2 regions of the Microbacterium sp. NPDC057944 genome follow, and region 2 is predicted to be linked to the other one. Evidence: predicted binding sites of a transcription regulator. Region 2 holds the regulator's gene; the other holds the start of a gene.
The links. The regulator HrcA, encoded in region 2, represses chaperone genes, less so after heat shock. The targets are predictions, from matches to a motif close to TTNGCACTCGNNNNNNNCGAGTGCNAA.

Region 1: groL (chaperonin GroEL) is a predicted target of HrcA. The motif match lies at 5,777-5,803, and genes of this name have one in related genera.

Annotation. Positions count from the first base shown of each region.
Region 1 covers NZ_JBHVPJ010000001.1:2,005,129-2,012,366, forward strand. Annotated here, with positions in the region: gene ACFVRO_RS09160 (hypothetical protein) at 1-606, opposite strand, end outside; gene ACFVRO_RS09165 (MmcQ/YjbR family DNA-binding protein) at 763-1,146, opposite strand; gene ACFVRO_RS09170 (SOS response-associated peptidase family protein) at 1,148-1,804, opposite strand; gene ACFVRO_RS09175 (DMT family transporter) at 1,885-2,796, shown strand; gene ACFVRO_RS09180 (nitroreductase family protein) at 2,797-3,351, opposite strand; gene msrB (peptide-methionine (R)-S-oxide reductase MsrB) at 3,348-3,752, opposite strand; gene ACFVRO_RS09190 (DUF2332 domain-containing protein) at 3,809-4,801, shown strand; gene ACFVRO_RS09195 (DUF3263 domain-containing protein) at 4,823-5,068, shown strand; gene ACFVRO_RS09200 (LytR C-terminal domain-containing protein) at 5,137-5,715, shown strand; gene groL (chaperonin GroEL) at 5,840-7,238, shown strand, end outside.
Region 2 covers NZ_JBHVPJ010000002.1:233,121-240,358, reverse strand. Annotated here, with positions in the region: gene ACFVRO_RS10525 (16S rRNA (uracil(1498)-N(3))-methyltransferase) at 1-58, opposite strand, end outside; gene dnaJ (molecular chaperone DnaJ) at 62-1,177, opposite strand; gene hrcA (heat-inducible transcriptional repressor HrcA) at 1,216-2,244, opposite strand; gene ACFVRO_RS10510 (carboxylesterase/lipase family protein) at 2,315-3,736, shown strand; gene hemW (radical SAM family heme chaperone HemW) at 3,726-4,943, opposite strand; gene ACFVRO_RS10500 (DUF1990 family protein) at 4,943-5,596, opposite strand; gene lepA (translation elongation factor 4) at 5,663-7,238, opposite strand, start outside.

The DNA of each region.
Region 1 (7,238 bases), on a different contig from region 2:
GCCGATGACCGTGTACTTGTCCCGCACGCGCTTCAGGTACTTCCTGGCGGTGTCGTGCCGCACGCCGATGCGCTCCGCCACCTCCGCGATCGTGAGGCCCGAGGCGTACAGCGCCAGCGCCCGCTCCTCCTGCCTGCTCAGTCGAAGCGTCTGATCCGCGCCGTGGATCGTCGCCTGGGCACGTGCGGTGATCATCGTCCCCCCGCCCAGCGCGGCGTCGGCGGCGAGCAGGAACTCGTCCTCCCCGTCCGAGGTCGACACCACGGCGTCGATGCCGAGTTCGACCAGCCTGCGCGCGGCGCTGCGGTTGCGCAGAGCAGAGAGCACGAGCACGCGCATGCCGGCCTCGCGCAGCGCGGCGATGAGGTCGAGATCGCGCGGCGGATCGACGTCGGTCGGCAGATCCAGCACGAGCAGATGCGGCCACCGCGTCCGATCCGTGCGCTTGAGCCAGGCCATGAACATCGGGAGCGTCGCGCCCGTATGCACCACCTCGAGCTTCAGATCGTTCGCCAGCAGCTGCGCCGCGCGCGTGCGCTGCAGCACCGACTCCTCCACCACCGCGGCGCGGCGCACTCGCCGCGCGTCGACACGGTCGTTCCGCATCGATACCTCCCCTGGTAGCGGGAGCATCCGTTCGGCAGGCCTCGGGTGACCTGCTGGGGACCGGATCCGGATGCTCCCTTACAGGGAAGGTGCACGTTCGGCGGGAAAAGTGACGCGGGGGTCACGCGTGACCCCCGAAAGGGGTCACGGACACTGTCAGGCGGGCGGTCGACCGAAGATCGCGGGGTCGACCGGACGCTGCGATCGCGGCAGCTTCTCGACCACGAGGAGGTACGACTCCGTCACCAGCTCGGGGATGAGATCCGCCTCCAGCGATGGCCCGGGCAGCAGCGTGATCCAGTGCTTCTTGTTCATGTGGTAGCCCGGGACGATGTCGGCGAACGTCTCCCGCAGGGCCACCGCATCATCGGGGTGGGATTTCAGCGTCACCCGACCCGTGCCGTCGAGAGGGGTCAGCAGGAACACCCTGCCGCGGACCTTGAACACGTCCCACTCGGGGCCGAACGGGTTCTCCCGCTCGGACCCGGGGAGCTCATCGGCGCGCGCGGACGCCAGGGCGATCAGTTCTGCGGCATCCATGTCAGAAGAGCCGGTCCGTGCCCTTGTCGTCGGCACGGGGCACCGCGACCACCCGCTCATCGAGGGATGCCGCCGCCAGCAGCGCCTCGTCGATGAGCTCGCGGTCGCCCTGCGCGCGCAGCCAGTCTTGAGCGAACGCGGTGGGGATGAGCACGGGCATCCGATCGTGGATGCCGACCAGGTGCGCGGGTGCAGGTCGCATGACGATCGAGTAGCACGTGTACCACTCGCCGTCGTCTGTGCGACCGCGCTGTGTGACGGCGGCCATGCCGAAGAGCCCGCCGCCGTCGAGCCCGAATTCGTGCCAGACGCGTTCGGGCTTCTTGAGCTCGTACCATCCCGTCGCCGGAACGAGCGCGCGCGAGCGCAGGCTGCCGGGGCGCTCCTGGAGCCGTTCCGACCGCGTGTTGATGGACGGGAACCTCGCGGGCTGGCCGTCGACCAGGAAGCCCCACCACGCCGGTTCGACGGACGTCGAACCGGCGTCGTCGAGGAGGATCGGATTGAGGTTGCGGAGGTTCCTCCCGGTGGGGCGCACGGTCTCGCCGCCGTTGCGGTCGGCCCAGGTGCGCAGAGCGTCGAGCACTGCCTGCTCGGCGGAGTCGAGCAAATCGTCGCTGTCGGTGAACCGGGGGTCAAGGCCGTAGCTCGCGCACATGCTGCCAGAGTAGACCCGGCCCCCGACACGGGCTCGGGTAGGGTCGACAGGTGATCGAGAAGCGCTCCCTGCCCGCCCCGCTGGCACTCGGCGGAGCGGTCGCGATCGGCGTGATGACGGCCGTCCAGGCGCGCGTCAACGGCGTGCTCGGCGTCGAGGTGGGCAACGGGATCGTCGCCGGATTCATCTCGTTCTCCGTCGGACTCCTCGTGCTCGTCGTCGTCATCCCGTGCATCCCGTCGGCCCGCCGTGGCGCGGTGCGGCTGTGGACGGGGGTCCGCGGAGGCACGATCCCGTTCTGGATGCTGCTCGGCGGCGCCTGCGGCGCGCTCACCGTCTCCACCCAGGGCATCACCGCCGGAGTCCTGGGCGTCTCGCTCTTCACCGTGGGCGTCGTCGCGGGGCAGACGCTGCACGGCCTGGTGCTCGACCGCATCGGATTCGGCCCGGCCGGCGTCGTGGCGGTGACCCCCGGGCGGGTCCTCGGAGGGGCGCTGGCCCTCGTCGCCGTCGGCATCTCGCTCTCCGGCGACGTGCTCTCCACCGCGCCGCTGTGGATGCTCCTCCTGCCGTTCGCGACAGGGGTCGGCATCGCCTGGCAGGCCGCGACCAACGGCAGGCTCGCGCAGCGCGTGCAGTCGCCGATCACGGCGACGCTGATGAGCTTCATCGCCGGGACCGTCGCCCTCGCGCTCGCCGCGGGCGTCAGCATCGCCGTCAGGGGGATGCCGCAGCCGCCGCCCGCCGAGCCGTGGCTGTACCTCGGCGGATTCCTCGGCTTCGCCTACATCCTGCTCGGGGCCTTCATCGTCGCGCACACCGGGGTGCTCCTGATGGGGCTCGGCTCCGTGCTCGGTCAGCTCACGGCATCCGTCGTCATCGATCTGATCTGGCCGGTCGAGGCGGGTCCCGCTCTCTGGCAGCTCGCGGCGATGGTCGCCGTCGCCGTCGGATCGGTCGTCGTGGCCGTGCCGCGTCGGCGCGCGCGCTGACTACTTCTTCTTGTCCTTCTTCTTCGGCATCCGCGTCACGAGCTTGCGCGCGTCGACGGGCTTGCGGCGACCGGGACGCTTGCCCGCCGGCTTGCCGCCGACGTAGAGCCAGCCGAGCAGCTCCTCGTCCTTGCCGAGACCGTGCGCCTTGGCGACGGCCTTGGAGCGCGTGTAGTGGCCGGTGCGCCACAGGACGCCCCACCCCGCCTCGTCCAGCAGCAGGCTCAGCGTGTGGGCCACACCGGACGCCACGGCCTCCTGCTCCCACCGCGGCACCTTGTCGCTCTTGCGGTAGCTGGCGACCACGGCGATCAGCAGCGGCGCGCGCAGCGGCTTGGACGACGGCGACTTGTCGCCCTCGGCCTTCGCGATCGCCGCACCCAGCACCTCGCGGTCGGCGCCGCGGAGCTCGATCAGACGCCACGGGCGCAACGACGAGTGGTCGGCGACGCGCCCGGCGGCCGCCACGAGCTGCAGCAGCTCCTCGCGGTTGGGCGCGAGCTCGGTGACCTTGGACCAGGACTGACGGGAGCGGACCGCCTCCAGCGCGCTCACTCGGCGTCCGGGGTGAAGTTCAGGGCGATCGAGTTCATGCAGTAGCGGTCGCCGGTGGGCGTTCCGAACCCGTCGGGGAAGACATGCCCGAGGTGCGAGCCGCAGTGGGCGCAGCGCACCTCCGTGCGGACCATGCCGAGCGTCGTGTCCTCGATGAGCTCGACGGCCTCCGGACGGATGGACTCGTAGAAGCTCGGCCACCCGCATCCGGAGTCGAACTTCGTGCCGCTCTTGAACAGCTCCGCACCGCACGCACCGCACGTGTAGAGGCCAGCGCGCTTCTCGTCCAGCAGCTCGCCGGTCCAGGCGCGCTCGGTCGCCGCCTCACGCAGCACGGCGTACTGATCCGCGCCGAGCTCGTCGCGCCACTCTTCTTCTGTCTTGTCCACGCTGTACGCCATGCCTCCATTCTCGCGCGTCCGGCTGTGAACGGGGTCCGTCGCGACAGAATGGACGGATGACGGATGCCGTGCAGGAGCGCTACGCCCGATTCGCCGAGCAGGAGGCGCCCGGTCGGAGCGATCTCTACGCCGAGTGGGCGCTCGGGGTCGCCGACGACCCGGCGGTGCGTGACGTGCTGTCGCGCATACCCAAGAACCGTCGCCAGCCGCCGCTGGTCTTCGCCGTCACGCGGATGCTCGGCGCGGATCTGACCGCGTACGGCGCATGGCGGGGGTTCGTGCTCGCGCATGCCGAGGAGATCGTCGCGGAGTGCACGGCGAGACGGCTCCAGACCAACGAGCCCCTCCGCCTCGCACCGCTGCTCCCCGTGCTCAGCGAGATCGAGGGCCCCATCGCGCTGCTCGAGATCGGCGCCTCGGCAGGGCTCTGCCTGTATCCCGACCGGTACTCCTACCGGTTCGTCGACGGAGAGGGGATGCCGCGGCGATCGCTCGACCCGGTGGACGGCCCGTCGGCCGTCGTGCTGGAGAGCGTGGTCGACGGTGCGATCCCACCCCTGCGGCTGCCGGAGGTCGTGTGGCGCGCCGGCATCGACCTCGCGCCCCTCGACGCGTCCGACGAACGCGATCGCCGCTGGCTGCAGGGCCTCGTCTGGCCGGGGGAGGAGGGGCGCGAGCAGCGCGTCACGGCGGCGCTCGACATCGCCGCATCCGACCCTTCGCACCTCATCGCCGGCGACGCCCTTGAGCGGATCGCCGCGCTCGCCGCGGAGGCGCCGGACGGCGCGACGCTCGTCATCACCACCCCCGGCGTGCTGGTGCACATCCCCCGGGAGCAGAGGCTCGCGCTCGTCGAGGCCATCCGCGCGCTCCCCGCCAGATGGATCACCATCGATCCGCCGGCTCTGCTCGATGTCTGGGAGCCCCCCGTCGACGATGGATCCTGGAGCGGTTTCGTCGTCGCGCTGGACGGCAGGGTGCGGGCCGCGGCTGATCCGCTCGGACGATGGTGGGAGTGGCGCGGCGGCGACGGCGTCGCGGGGATCTAACCTGTTCTCATGCTGGGAGAGATGACCGAGCGCGATCGTGCGATCCTCGCGTTGGAGACCGTGTGGCCACGGCACAGCGGCGCGAAGGAGGAAGTGATCCGCGCGCAGCTCGGCATGAGCTCGGCGCGCTACTACCAGCTGCTCGGTCGGCTGATCGACTCCGACGCCGCGCTGGCGTACGACCCGATGCTCGTCGGCAGGCTCCGTCGGATCAGGGAGTCCCGTGCGCTGCAGCGCTCGGCCAGGACTCCCGGCTTCGTCGGCTGAGTCCGCGGTTTCGGGCACCGCCCCCGTCGTGATGCGGACGCACAGGCGGGTGCCGCTAGCATCGAGTGGTGTCCAAGCCCACTCGTGACCGATTCGACGACGTCCCCCACTCCGCAGGACGTGTAGGAGCGCATCGCGCCGAAGCCCCCGGCATGAACGGCTGGGTCGTGCTGCTCTGGTCGTTCGTGGCCGCGCTGGTGCTGATCATCGCGGGCATCTTCGGCTCGCTCGTGGTCATGGGCCGCATCACGCTCTTCCCCGAGGCCGTGCCGTCGTCGACGCCGACGCCGGTCGAGACCGGCGTCGTCGACACCGCCTACTCGGTGATGATCCTGAACGCGACTCCGGAGGAGGGCCTCGAGGCTCAGATCCGGGCGAAGCTCATCGACAGCGGATGGACCGCCGACAAGGTCTCCGCCACCGAGAGCGCCAGCAAGGACTTCGCCACGACGACCGTGTACTACGTCGACGACGCGGACGAGCTCGCGGCCATCGGGCTCGCCAACCTCATCGGCGGAGCGGACGTGCAGAAGAGCGACTTCTACGCCTCCATGAACGAGACCGGGGGCAAGCAGCTGACCGTCGTCATCGGCCTCGACCGCTCGTCCTCCGCCCCGGCCACCACGGAGGAGACTCCGGCCCCCTGATCGGTCGGCGGCGCACCCTCCTCGCGGCTTGCACTCGAAGGTGTCGAGTGCCAGAATGGCGTTAGCACTCTCTCACTCTGAGTGCTAAACCCAACGTCTACGTCCAGGAGGGACGACAAAACTCATGGCAAAGATCATCGCTTTCGATGAGGAGGCCCGCCGCGGCCTCGAGCGCGGCCTCAACATCCTCGCCGACGCGGTCAAGGTGACCCTCGGCCCGCGTGGCCGCAACGTCGTGCTCGAGAAGAAGTGGGGCGCTCCCACCATCACGAACGACGGCGTGTCCATCGCCAAGGAGATCGAGCTGGACGACCCGTACGAGAAGATCGGTGCGGAGCTCGTCAAGGAGGTCGCCAAGAAGACCGATGACGTCGCCGGCGACGGCACCACCACCGCCACGGTCCTCGCACAGGCCCTCGTCCGCGAAGGCCTGCGCAACGTCGCGGCCGGCGCCGACCCGATCTCGCTCAAGCGCGGCATCGAGAAGGCCGTCGCGGCGATCACCGAAGAGCTGCTGAGCAGCGCCAAGGAGATCGAGTCCAAGGAGCAGATCGCCGCCACGGCGTCCATCTCCGCAGCCGACCCCGCGATCGGCGAGCTCATCGCCGAGGCGATCGACAAGGTCGGCAAGGAGGGTGTCGTCACCGTCGAGGAGTCGCAGACCTTCGGCACCGAGCTCGAGCTCACCGAGGGCATGCGCTTCGACAAGGGCTACCTGAACCCCTACTTCGTGACGGACCCGGAGCGCCAGGAGGCTGTCTTCGAGGACCCGTACATCCTCATCGCGAACCAGAAGGTCTCCAACATCAAGGACCTCCTGCCCATCGTCGACAAGGTGATCCAGGACGGCAAGGAGCTCGTCATCATCGCCGAGGACGTCGAGGGCGAGGCTCTCGCGACGCTCGTGCTGAACAAGCTCAAGGGCATCTTCAAGTCGGTCGCCGTCAAGGCCCCCGGCTTCGGCGACCGCCGCAAGGCGCAGCTGCAGGACATCGCGATCCTCACCGGCGGACAGGTCATCACCGAAGAGGTGGGCCTCAAGCTCGAGAACGCCACGCTCGACCTGCTCGGCCGCGCGCGCAAGGTCATCGTCACCAAGGACGAGACCACGATCGTCGAGGGTGCGGGCGAGGCGGAGCAGATCGAGGGTCGCGTGACCCAGATCCGTCGCGAGATCGAGAACACCGACAGCGACTACGACCGCGAGAAGCTGCAGGAGCGCCTCGCCAAGCTCGCCGGCGGCGTCGCCGTCATCAAGGCGGGCGCGGCCACCGAGGTCGAGCTCAAGGAGCGCAAGCACCGCATCGAGGACGCCGTCCGCAACGCGAAGGCAGCCGTCGAGGAGGGCATCGTCCCCGGTGGTGGCGTCGCGCTCATCCAGTCGGGCACCAAGGCTCTCGACGCTCTCACCCTCACGGGTGACGAGGCGACCGGTGCGAACATCGTTCGCGTCGCGATCGAGGCTCCGCTGAAGCAGATCGCTCTCAACGCCGGTCTCGAGCCGGGTGTCGTCGCGAACAAGG
Region 2 (7,238 bases):
ACACGAGGTCGCCGACCGCGGCATCGCTCGACGTCTCGACCAGGAAGTGCAGCGCCATGGCTCAGTGCGAGCGGAAGCGGTCGCGGAGCTTGGAGAACAGCCCCTGCTGGAACTGGGCGAGCTGCGGTCCCGGCGACTTCGCCTTCTTCGCGAAGTCCTCGATGAGCGCGCGCTGTGCGGAGTCGAGCTTGGTGGGCGTGACCACCTGCACGCCGACCCTGAGGTCACCACGCTGGGATCCCCGCAGCGGGGTGATGCCGCGGCCCTTGATCGTCAGGACGTCACCCGACTGGATGCCGGAGCGGATCTCCAGGTCGACCTCGCCGTCGAGCCCCTGGATCTTCGTGTCCGTTCCGAGGATCGCGTCGGTCATGGAGACCTCGAGCGTGGCGAGGAGGTCGTCGCCGTCACGGCTGAACGCCGCGTGCGGGCTCACCGTGACCTCGACGTACAGATCGCCGTTGGGGCCACCGGCCTTGCCCACCTCGCCGGAGCCCGGCAGCTGCAGTCGCAGCCCGGTCTCCACGCCGGCGGGGATGTCGAGGGACACCGTGCGACGCGACCGCACCCGCCCCTGACCGGCGCAGGTTCCGCAGGGGTACGGGATCGTCGTGCCGTAGCCCTCGCAGGTGCCGCACGGCTGCGAGGTGATCACGTTGCCGAGAAGGCTGCGGACCTGACGCTGCACGTGGCCGGAGCCGCCGCAGATGTCGCAGGTGACGGGCGACGTGCCCTCCTGGCAGCAGGATCCCTGACACGTCTCGCACAGCACCGCCGTGTCGACCTCGATGTCGCGGTGCGCGCCGAACACCACGTCGCCGAGCTCGAGGGTCACACGCACGAGCGCGTCCTGGCCGCGCTCGCGCCGTGACCGCGGACGCGCGCCGCGCCCGCCGCCCTGCGCGGCGCCGAAGAAGGTCTCGAAGATGTCGCCGAAGCCTCCGAATCCGCCGAAGTTGCCTGCGGCGCCGTCTCCGCCGCCCATGTCGTACCGGCGTCGCGACTCGTCGTCGCTGAGCACGTCGTACGCGTGCGTGACGAGCTTGAAGCGCTCCGCCGCCTCCTCGCCCGGGTTGACATCCGGGTGCAGCTGACGCGCGAGGCGTCGGTACGCCTTCTTGATCTCGTCGGTGGACGCCTCTCGGGATACCCCGAGAACCTCATAGTGATCCGCCACGATGGCCCTTCTCCGTGTGTGTTCGTTCGGCGGCCGCCTCAGCGGCTCGCCTCGTCTTCGTCGAGCATCCGCGACAGGTAGAGGGCCACGGCCCGCGCCGCCGCGAGGTTGCTCGGATAGTCCATGCGGGTCGGGCCCATGACGCCGACGCGCGCGGTGCCGCTCGGTGCGGCGTAGTTGCTGGCGACGATCGATGCCTCGCCGAGACCGAACGGAGCGTTCTCCGTGCCGATGCTCGCGGCGAGCCCGTGCACGTCGGTCTCCATCTCGCTCATCAGCCGCAGCAGCGTCACCTGCTCCTCGATCGCCTCGAGGAGAGGATGGATGCTGCCGCGGAAGTCCTGTTCGCGCCGGGCCAGAGTCGCGGCCCCCGCCATGACGAGGCGCTCCTGGCGGAACTCGCCCAGCTCGTCGATGATGACGGTCGCGAGCGCGCGCAGCGCGGCATCCGTCGTCGTGTCATCGGTGAGAAGGGTCTGCAGGCGCTCAGCGGCGTCGCTCACCGCACGGCCCGTGATCAGCGCGGACAGCCGCGCCCGCAGCACCGCCACGTCGGCCTCGTCGAGCTCGACCGGGAGCGGGGTCATGCGCTGTGAGACGCCGCCGGCGTCGGTGACGAGCACGACGAGCATCCGGCTCGGCGCGAGCGCCACGAGTTCCAGGTGGGTCAGATGCGCGCGGGCGAACGACGGGTACTGCGCCAGGGCGACCTGCCCCGTGAGCTGCGTGAGCACACGGACGGTGCGCGCCATCAGGTCGTCGAGATCGGCGGGGTCCGCGAGGAAGGACTCGATCGCGCTGCGCTGCGCCACGGTGAGCGGCCGCAGCTGAGCCAGGTGGTTCACGAAGACGCGATACCCCTTGTCGGTCGGCACGCGCCCCGACGAGGTGTGCGGAGCGGCGATCAGCTCCTCGTCCTCGAGCAGCGCCATGTCGTTGCGGATGGTGGCCGCGGAGACGCCGAAGGAGTAACGATCGACGATCGTGCGGCTGCCGACGGGTTCGTGCGTCTCGACGTAGTCCTGCACGATCGCGCGCAGCACCTGCAGGCCTCGCTCTGTGACCATCTCACCCTCCCGCCTGGCACTCGGACCGATAGAGTGCCAATCCTATCGCGTGCACCCTAGGATGGCGCTCATGACCACGCCGTCCACCGCTTCCGTCAGCACCGGGGTCCTCCGAGGAACCGTCGAGGACGGCGTCCGTCGCTTCCTCGGCATCCCGTATGCCGCGCCGCCGTTCGGGGACAACCGGTTCCGCGAGCCGCAGCCCGCTGCCGCGTGGACAGGCGAGCGCGACGCCACGTCCTTCGGCCCCACGTCTCCTCAGCTCCCCTACTCCGGCGCGACCGGCGAGCTGCTGGGTTCGGTGCGCATCGACGGCGAGGACATCCTCACCGTCAACGTCTGGTCGCCGGTCGACGCCTCGGACGCGCCCGTGCTGCTGTGGATCCACGGCGGCGCCCTCGAACGCGGCACCGCCGCGCTCTCGATCTACGACGGCACGGGTTTCGCGCGCGCCGGCATCGTCTTCGCCTCGATCAACTACCGCCTGGGCTCGGAGGGCTTCTCCGTGCTCGAGGACGCACCGCGCAACCTCGGCCTGCGCGACGCCGCGGCCGCCCTCGACTGGGTCCACCGCGAGATCGCGGCGTTCGGCGGCGACCCGGCACGCATCACGGTGATGGGCGAGTCGGCGGGCGGCGCGATCGTCGCCGGTCTCCTGGCCCGTCCGGAGTCGCGTGCGCTGATCGCTCAGGCGATCATCGAGTCCGGTCTTCTGGAGGCGCAGACGCCGGAGAAGGCCGGGCGCGTCACCGCGCAGCTGGCGAAGCGGCTCGGCATCCGCCCCGATAGGGAGTCCTTCGCCGGCGTCGATCCCGATCAACTCCTGCAGGCCCGTCGCGCGCAGGCGGCAGGCTCCTCACCCCTCGGGGGCGCGCCGGGATTCCAGTTCTCGATCGACCCCGACAGCCTCCCCCGGTCTCCCCACGAGGTGCTCGGCGAGATCGACACCCCGCTGCTCATCGGCAGCAACACCGACGAGTACCGGCTGTGGTTCCCCCCGGAGGCGCTCGCCGGCATCAGCAGGGCGAAGCTGCTGATCGCGCGTCTCGCGCTGCGCATCCCCGGCCGTGCGGTGGCCGCGTACCGCGCCGACTTCCCTTCGGCGTCGACCGGGGAGATCTTCGGACAGCTCGCGACCGACGTCATGCTCCGCGCTCCGCTCAGCCGCGTCGCGGGGGCACGCCCCGCGAACACCCACGTCTACGAGTTCGCGTGGCCCAGCCCCGTGCGCGATCTCCGCGCCGCGCACGCGCTCGAGCTCGGGTTCGTGTTCGACCGGCTCGACGACCCCGAGACGCAGCGCATGGCGGGGACCGACGCTCCGCGCGAGCTCGCCGCCGACATGCACCGCGCGTGGGTCTCCTTCGTCACCACGGGCGACCCCGGATGGCCCGCTTTCGGCTCCGAGCGCAGGACGCGCCTGTTCGATGCCGTGACCACCACGGTTCCCCAGCGACGCACGACCGGCATGGATCTGCTCCCTAGTCGGTGAGCTCCCGCACGACCGCATCGGCCAGCAGCCGGCCGCGGAGCGTCAGCCGAACGCGGCCGCGAACGGCGGAGGCAGGATCCACCAGACCGTCGGCGATCAGGCCGGCGACGCGGGCTCGGTTCCCTGCGGGGAGGTCTGCCACGGCGATGCCCTCGGCGAGACGACTCAGCAGCAGCACCCGCTCCAGCATCCGCGACGCCTCATCCGGACGCTCGGTTCCAGCAGCCGGGGACTCGGATGCCGCGAGCCGCTGCGCGTATGCGGCCGGGTGCTTCACGTTCCACCAGCGCAGGCCCGCGACGTGACTGTGCGCCCCGGGGCCGAAGCCCCACCAGTCGCTCCCCCGCCAGTACGCGAGATTGTGACGCGAACGCTGCTCCGCGGAGCGCGCCCAGTTGCTGACCTCGTACCACTCGAAACCGGCGGCGGCGAGCCGCGAGTCGGCGAGCTCGTACATGTCAGCCTGGAGATCGTCATCGGGTGTCGGCACCTCGCCGCGGCGGATCTGCCTGGCCAGCTTCGTGCCGTCTTCGATGATCAGCGCGTACGCGGAGATGTGGTCCGACTCGAGGTCGAGCGCGGCGTCGAGAGAGGCTTCCCAATCGGCCAGGGACTCCCCCGGCGCACCGTAGATGAGGTCGACGCTGACCGCGAGACCGGCGCCCTTCGCCGCCTCGACGGCGGTGCGGACGTTCTCCGGCCGGTGCGTGCGATCCAGCGCAGCGAGCACGTGCGGCACGGCGGACTGCATGCCGATGGAGAGCCTGGTGACACCGGCATCGGCGAGAGTCCTGGCGACCTCGGGGGTCACCGTGTCGGGGTTCGCCTCGACCGTCACCTCCGCGCCGTCGGCGAGCCCGAAGGCCGACACCGCCGCATCCAGCATCCGCGCGAGGTCGCCCGCGGGCAACAGCGTGGGCGTGCCGCCTCCGAAGAACACCGTGTCCATCGGCCGGAGCGCCCCGGCGTCCGACAGCACACGACGGGCGAGGGAGATCTCCGCGGCGAGGGTGTCGGCGTAGTCCTCCTGCTTGGCGCCGCGCAGCTCGCCCGAGGTGTAGGTGTTGAAGTCGCAGTACCCGCACCGCACACGGCAGAACGGGATGTGCAGGTACGCCGAGAACGGCACGGAGGGATCGACGGAGAGATCGGCGGGGAGCCCGCCGTCCGCCGGGGCCGGATCGCCGAGGGGAAGGGGACCCGCCATCAGACGGGGGTCGAGTAGAGCGGGGAGATCGCCCGCAGGTACCGGGCGAACAGCTCTTTCCTGCGCCGCTTCACGAGCGCGGGGACCATCCGGTACAGCATCGCGTTCGGCGCGTCGAAGGCGCGGACGGTGAACCACACCTCATCGTTGTCCTCGCGCCAGTCGATGTCGAACGACTCCTCGCCGCTCACGACCGATCCTCCGACCGTGCCGAGCACGAAGCCGATGCGGCGCTTCTCCTCCGTCACGGAGATCACCCGCAGCTCGGCGTCGGCGCTCATGCCTGCCACATGGCCGTGCAGCTTCAGGGTCATTCCCGGGCCGACGAAGGGCGTGCCCTCCGCGTCGAAGCGCTGTTCGATGTCGTGCTTGCTCGGCGCGATGGGGTTTCCCTCGGCGTCGAAGCTCACTCCTGCGTACGCGGGACCGGGGGCCGGGCGCACGTCTTGGATGCCGAGCCCTGCGGCGCGCTGCGCCGTCCACGACAGCAGGGACTCCCCTGCCGTCTGGAACCGCTCGGAGCCGCTGCCGATCCGCCAGGACTGCTCCGCCGGGATGCTGCGCTCCGGCGGGTACTGCATCAGATCCGGGGCGTGGGTGGCACCCACGGCCGCATAGTCAACCGTGTCGTCTCGGAAAGTCCCGCGCCGCATGATCTCCACCCTACTTCGGCTTGCCTGAGCGATCACCCCCACGCGCCGCGGGCACCCAGAACCGGACTACTTCTTGTCCTTGCCCTCGACGTCGCCGGAGAGCGCGGCGATGAACGCCTCCTGGGGGACCTCGACGCGACCCACCATCTTCATGCGCTTCTTGCCCTCCTTCTGCTTCTCGAGGAGCTTGCGCTTTCGGGTGATGTCACCGCCGTAGCACTTGGCGAGCACGTCCTTGCGGATCGCGCGGATCGTCTCGCGAGCGATGATCCTGGCGCCGATCGCCGCCTGGATCGGCACCTCGAACTGCTGCCGCGGGATGAGCTTGCGAAGCCGCTCGGTCATCAGAGTGCCGTAGGCGTAGGCCTTGTCGCGGTGCACGATCGAGCTGAAGGCGTCGACCTTCTCGCCCTGGAGCAGGATGTCGACCTTGACCAGATCCGCCTCCTGCTGACCGGAGGGCTCATAGTCCAGCGAGGCGTACCCCTGGGTCTTGGACTTCAACTGGTCGAAGAAGTCGAAGACGATCTCGCCGAGCGGCATGTTGTAGCGCAGCTCGACGCGCTCCTCGGAGAAGTACTCCATGCCCAGGAGGGTGCCCCGGCGGCTCTGGCACAGCTCCATCACGGTGCCGACGTAGTCCTTGGGCAGCAGGATCGCCGCCTTCACCATCGGTTCAGACACCGAGCCGATGCGACCGTCCGGATACTCGCTCGGGTTGGTCACCGTGACCGTCTCACCGGTGTCGCTCGTGAGCACCTCGTAGATGACGCTCGGCGCCGTGGTGATGAGATCGAGTCCGAACTCGCGCGACAGGCGCTCGGTGATGATCTCGAGATGCAGGAGCCCGAGGAACCCGCAGCGGAAGCCGAAGCCGAGTGCGACGGACGTCTCCGGCTCGTAGGCCAGCGATGCGTCCGAGAGCTTGAGCTTGTCGAGCGCCTCCCTGAGCTCTGCGTAGTCGCTGCCATCGATCGGGTACACGCCCGAGAAGACCATCGGCTTCGGGTCGGTGTATCCGGTGAGGGCCGTGGATGCCGGCTTCCGCGATGCCGTGACCGTGTCGCCGACCTTGGAGAGTCGCACATCCTTCACGCCGGTGATCAGGTACCCGACCTCCCCGATGCCGAGGCCCTTGCTCGGAATCGGCTCGGGGCTGGACACGCCGATCTCGATGAGCTCGTGGTTCGCGCCGGTCGACATCATCTGGATGCGTTCGCGAGGCGACAGGCTGCCGTCGACCATTCGCACATAAGTGACGACGCCCCGGTAGGCGTCGTACACGGAATCGAAGATCATGGCTCGCGCCGGCGCCTCGGGGTCGCCCTTCGGCGCGGGGATCTCCTGCACGAGCCGGTCGAGGAGCTCCTCGACGCCGACGCCGGTCTTGCCCGACACGCGCAGCACGTCCTCCGGCTTCCCGCCGATGAGGGAGGCGAGCTCCTTGGCGTACTTCTCCGGATCGGCGGCCGGGAGATCGATCTTGTTCAGGACCGGGATGATGTGGAGGTCGTTCTCCAGCGCGAGGTACAGGTTGGCGAGCGTCTGGGCCTCGATGCCCTGAGCCGCGTCGACGAGGAGGATCGCCCCTTCGCACGCGGCGAGGGAACGGGACACCTCGTACGTGAAGTCCACGTGACCG